2 regions of the Arsenophonus sp. aPb genome follow, and region 1 is predicted to be linked to the other one. Evidence: predicted binding sites of a transcription regulator. Region 1 holds the regulator's gene; the other holds the start of a gene.

Region 1 (3,201 bases):
TTATTGGGGTTATTTTTATTCATGTTGGTATCAATAAATTAAATAATATCAAATATCGCTTTCTATTGTATAAGAGATGAATTTTTGTTGTGAAGCGTTATTATTTGCATATTGTTATCAAATATTTTGACAGGTAAGAGGCTATGTGGTCAGAGTATTCCCTTGAAGTGATTGATGCCGTTGAAAGAACGGGTAGTTTTAGTGCCGCAGCCGCAGAGTTACATAGAGTCCCCTCTGCGGTAAGTTATACCGTAAAACAATTGGAAGAGTGGCTAGCTGTTCCTTTGTTTGAACGGCGTTATCGTGATGTTGTACTTACTGATGCTGGTAAATTTTTCGTTAAAAATGCGCGCAATATTATTAAGACAATGCGTGAAACACGCCATCAATGTCAACAGATTGCCAATGGTTGGCATGGACAATTTAGTATTGCTATTGATAGGGTTGTTAAGCCCGAAAGAATATTGCAATTAATATTAGATTTTTATCGCCACTTTTCTGATATTGAACTTTTTATTCAGCAGGAAGTTTATAATGGGGTATGGGAGGCGTTGGTCGATGGGCGAGTAGATATTGCTATTGGTGCCACTCGCGCGTCCCCGATTGGTGATAGATATAGTTTTCGTGATATGGGCTTTATGCCCTGGTCATGTGTTGTCAGCATAAATCATCCTTTAGCACAAATAAACGGTCTAATTAGCGATCAACAATTACGTCAGTATCCAAGTTTATGTTTAGAAGATACCTCTCGCTACTTGCCAAAGCGAGAAACTTGGGCATTAGATAATCAAAAACGGCTTATTGTGCCAGACTGGGAATGTGGTTTAGCTTGCTTAAAAAATGGGTTATGTTTAGGATTTGCGCCTAAACATCGGGTAGAACAACTTTGCCGCAAAAATGAATTAAAAACCCTGCAGATTAAGCAACCCTTACCTGATAGTCCCTGTTGTGTTATATGGAATGAAGAAAAACGTTCTTCGACCTTGAGTTGGTTACTGGATTATTTAGGTAATAGCGAAACGCTCAATGCCGAGTGGCTGGCTCATTGATGAAGTTTAAATCTATCGATTATCTGCGGTAGTCAATAAACGGACCATCGACAACCGAACGGCGTTCAATAAGCTCAGGATGTATTTCAATAGTTTGCGCATTTTTGCGTTTATTAATAATACGATCCAGCAGCATAGTAAAAGCCATTTGACCTAAACGCTCTTTAGGTTGATGAATGGTGGTTAGTGCTGGCGTAAAAAAACGTGCATTGCGAACATTGTCATAGCCAATAATAGAGATATCTTGTGGGACCCGAATGCCTAATTCATTCGCTGCACAGATAGCCCCCATCGCCATAATATCACCGCCACAAAAAATAGCGGTCGGTCTTTGTTGATGATTTAAAATTTGTTTCATCGCGTCGTAGCCGGAAGTTGGCTCGAAATCACCCTCAACAATCCATTTATCCAGTGGCTGGATGTTAGCTTCCTTCATGGCATTGAGAAAACCTTGCCGCCGGCCACTGCCAGTATTGCGTTTTAATGGCCCAGAGATAATACCTAAATCACGATGCCCGCGTTCAATCAGATAACGCCCGGCAAGATAGCCGCCATAAACCGCATTATCAATGATGACATCGGTAAAATCACCATGAGCTTGCCCCCAATCCATTACAACCATTGGAATATTACGGTATTCCTCTAACATTCGGAGTAGTTGTTTTGGATATTCTGAGCACATTACCAGTAAACCATCAACCCGTTTTTGCGCTAACATTTGTAAATAGGCTTGTTGTTTGTTTAGATTGTTATGTGAATTGCACAGGATTAATGTATATCCTTGACTATAACAGTTGTTTTCTACTGACTCGATGACCTCTGCAAAATAAGGAGCTTCATTAGATGTAGCCAGTAACCCAATGGATTTAGTATGGTTAACTTTCAAACTACGAGCAACGGCACTAGGAGAATAATTAAGAGTTTTAATGGCTGCCCAAACAATCGTTTTTGTCTCTTTGGCAACAAAACGGGTGTTATTAATTACATGAGATACGGTGGTAGTTGAAACACCCGCCAACTTTGCCACATCCTTAATTGTTGCCATGTTAAAAAGACTCCTGAACCATTGCCAATTCCATTGCTATTATTTAAAAACGACTATCATTAAACTATAAAAATAAGCAACTGATAATTAAGTTATCAGCAAACTGTTCATTTTGTCTGATTTGTTATAAAAACAAAAGTGTTAATCAATATTTCCTTGATGATATAATAAAAAATAGTTTTTATTGTTGTATGATGTTATGAAATTAAATGATTTTTCATTAGCTAATTTATGGATAAAGCTGTGAGAATAGTGAGGTGAAGTTATGGATACCGATTTTAAGTATGGTTTATGTACTGCGATTGTTGCATTATTAATGATCGTATCATTTGTTTCTTTTATTTTCTGACCATTATGTTGGCTTTAACCGTCTACTTTATCCCTACAACGATAATGATTTTTGGCTTAACCAGCATACTATAATCAGCAGGCTGCGTTATTGGCAGCCTATAGCTAGTAGATGATTACATTCTTCCTACCGTTTCAATTCCTAATGTGTCTAGACCAATTTTTAAGGTTTTTTGCGTCAGTAACGCCAATTTTAATCGGCTTTCTTTTGATGCGTCATTTTCTGCATTCAAAATTGGGCAATTTTCATAAAAACTAGAAAATAAACCAGCCAGATCATATAAATAAGAACACATAATATGTGGTAAACCTTCGCGAGCAACAGTTAGTATTGTCTCTTCAAATTGTAATAAACGTATTGCAAGAACTTGCTCATATTCATTGGCCAACATCACCGGTGCGGTTAATGTTGCGGGATTAATATTAGCTCGTTTAAAAATCGAGGCCACTCGGGTATAGGCATATTGCATATAAGGCGCGGTATTACCCTCAAAAGCTAACATATTGTCCCAGTCAAAAATATAATCAGTCGTACGATTTTTCGATAGATCGGCATATTTTACTGCACCAATACCAACCGCTTGGATAATCGATTGTAATTCCTTTTCTGGCATAGCTGAATTTTTTTGACGGATAAGATGATCAGCACGCTCAATCGCTTCATCAAGTAAATCGGCGAGCCGGATTGTTCCGCCGGCGCGAGTTTTAAACGGTTTACCATCCTTACCTAGCATCATACCAAACATGTGATGCTCTAAT
Region 2 (3,201 bases), 1.2 Mb from region 1:
GCTCTGGATCAAAATCAACATGCAAACCAAAATGCGGCCATGCTAACAATGCTCCTATCGCAATTTGCATAATCGGCAGCGGTATACGAAACGGAATAACTTTTGTAATGACGCCTGACACTGAAACCATCAAAATCAAAATGAGGATGGTAAAAAATATTTCCATATTATCCTTACTGATAAGTCTAAGTTATAAGCCGAGCAAAGTATTATTATGCTTAACAGATATTAATAGAAAATAAGACTATGCTATCAAAAAAGAACTAGCCCACCGCAAAACGACTACATTTCGCCATATTCTATCCTTAACAACAAACTATCATTGGCAATATTTTTGACTTTAAGATTAATCGTATCAGTAAATTTTATATTCCATTTCACTTAGAAATTAACATCAACGTCTATAAACTTAAATAGCTAAACCACTAATGTAAAAAGCGACTAAGATTATTGCGATCAGAACGGTACCAATATTTAATTTACGCCACTCTCCGGCACAAACACGGCCAATCACTAAGCCAGCAAAGCCAATCATGATGCCAGTGACAATATTACAGGTTAAGACAATGAATACTGCACAAAGTAAACCGGCGATGGCATCAATAAAGTCATTAAAATCCAGTTGGGCAACATTACTCAGCATTAATAAACCAACATACATCAATGCTGGGGCTGTCGCATAAGACGGCACTAAATAAGATAAGGGGGATAAAAATAAAATTAACAAAAACAGCAAGCCAACCACTACCGCCGTTAATCCGGTTTTACCACCCGCAGCGGTACCGGCTGCCGATTCAATGTAAACTGCCGCCGGTGAAGCACCAATGATACCAGCAAAAATACTACTAACTGAATCGGCGGTTAACGCCTTACCACCATCAATAATTTGACCATTTTTGTCCAACAGATTAGCTTGACCCGCTACAGCACGGATCGTCCCTGTAGCATCAAAAATAGCTGTCATAACTAGTGCAAATAAACTAGGTAAAACAACTGGTTGTAACGCACCAACAATATCCATACTAAACAATAACGATAAACCGTCTTCACCCAAGGTTGGCAATTTAAACAAACCTTGGTATTTCACTTGCGGATCAAAAATTAAGCCAATAATAGAAATCGCAATGATCACGATTAATACCCCACCCGGCGTTTTTCTTTTTTCCAAACCAAAGATGACGGCCAAGCCAATCAGCGACATGATGACAGGAAAAGAAGTAAATTGCCCAAGCGCAACCGGCAAACCAGCCTGCTCATTTTTTACCACCAAACCAATACCATTAGCGGCTATCAATAGCAAAAACAGCCCGATACCAATTCCTGTACCTTGAGCAATTCCCTTCGGCATACTGCGTAGAATAAAGCTACGAACACCTGTAATGGAAATAAAAGTAAATAAACATCCCATCAAAAAAACGGCACCTAAAGCAACAGGAATGCTTACTTGCTGACTAAGAACCAGGCTAAATGCGGTAAATGCGGTTAATGAAATAGCACAACCGATGGCCATCGGTAAATTAGCCCATAAGCCCATTAATAATGAGCCAAATCCTGCTACCAGGCAGGTAGCAATAAAAATTGCCGTGGGTGGAAAACCAGCTTGACCTAGCATACCTGGTACGACAATAACAGAGTAGACCATGGCTAAAAATGTGGTCAGCCCTGCAATAATCTCGCGACGAATTGTCGAGCCTCGTTGCTGTATTTTAAAAAAATAATTTAGTTTGCAATTCGAAGGAGTTTGCCTAACAGACATGTTGATCCTCTGTTTAGATATTCAAGGTAACTTTCAGCTATAGAAGAAAACGATTGCGTCAAAAAATAAACCATTTCAATTATACGCAATCGTTTGGCTTCATAAAAAGAAAAAAGAAATTTTAAAGACGCAATTATCTGGTGATCCTAAGGAAATAATCAAGCGTTTTTCACTATAAAAATGATTATCATCATTTTATCGTTATGAAAAACAAGAAGATTTTCTATTTATTTTTTATGTTATACCAGCCAAAAGTAGCACTCTATCACACGATAAAATAATGATATTATTTTGCCAGGCAAATAAATTCCCCCATAAACTGACTGTTTGATCTGATAATTTCTTTCAAATATTAATTAAATGTAAAATATCTATTTTTATTTCCTACATGAGTAACTGCTACCATTTTTAAACCAACAATGTTATTAACATTTATGCTAATATAATTTATTGATGATTATTATATTATGTAAACCATTTTAGTATGTTATAAACATAAGTCATTGCTGGACTTAATGACAACAATATTTATTTTAATTAAACTAATTTAATTTCATGGCAATAATAAATAACAACTCTTTATCTAAAACAGATATAAAAACACTATTCGGTTTCTTACTATTTCTGTTAATTTACCTGCTGCCAGGTATCTTTGGACACAATCCCTGGAAGCAAGATGAAAATTATAGTTTTGGTATTATACAAACCATGTATGAAACAGGTAATTGGCTGATCCCAACAAATGCTGGCCAACCGTTCATGGAAAAACCCCCGCTCTATTATTGGGTTGCAACCATTGGTGTCCATCTTTTTTCCGCTTGGTTACCGATGCATGATGCAGCCAGAACTGCCACGGTATTTTTTTCTGCCTTGAGTTTATCCTTTTTTGTTTTTTTAGCCCGTCGTTTCTTCTCTGCGGACAGCTTTTCTGATCATCGCATCTGGATAGCACTAGCGCTATTCGCATCAGCGCCGGGTATATTACGCCATAGCCACGATATGTTTACCGATACCGCATTGATCGCTGGCACTATTATTGGTTTATATGGCTTATTAGGTCTCATTAAGCAGGAAAACAGTCTCTTTTCCACCCTTTGGTTAACGGCCGGTACTGTCATTACTATGCTATCAAAGGGCGTTTTTGTTCCCTGCTTAATTTGGATCTGTTTAATTCTAGCGCCGATTTGTTTAAAAACTTGTCGCAATAAACGCTATTACTCTCTGGCAATTATTGCTGGGCTACTATCTTTATGTTTAATTTTACCCTGGCCAATTTTGCTTTTTCGTGATAACCCTGAACTGTTTAAAGTTTGGTTTTGGGATAATAATATTGGCCGTTTTTTGGGTTTTTCAGTTGAATATTTAGGCGCGAAAGCAAAAGTCTTCCGTATTCCTGAAGCAATACTTCTTTTTGCCCTACCATCAGGCATCTTAGCTTTTATTTT

What was found. Region 1 encodes PurR, which represses purine synthesis genes. Its sites were predicted from a motif close to CANGCAAACGTTTGCNTG; they were not measured.
Region 2: the regulator PurR is predicted to act here: its motif matches at 1,799-1,816, upstream of QE177_RS11885 (NCS2 family permease).

The regions. Positions count from the first base shown of each region.
Region 1 covers NZ_CP123499.1:1,489,493-1,492,693, forward strand. The annotation lists gene punC (purine nucleoside transporter PunC) at 1-23, opposite strand, end outside; gene punR (DNA-binding transcriptional activator PunR) at 144-1,049, shown strand; gene purR (HTH-type transcriptional repressor PurR) at 1,069-2,094, opposite strand; gene argS (arginine--tRNA ligase) at 2,559-3,201, opposite strand, start outside.
Region 2 covers NZ_CP123499.1:2,665,874-2,669,074, forward strand. The annotation lists gene QE177_RS11880 (Na+/H+ antiporter) at 1-166, opposite strand, end outside; gene QE177_RS11885 (NCS2 family permease) at 410-1,756, opposite strand; gene QE177_RS11890 (hypothetical protein) at 2,312-3,201, shown strand, end outside.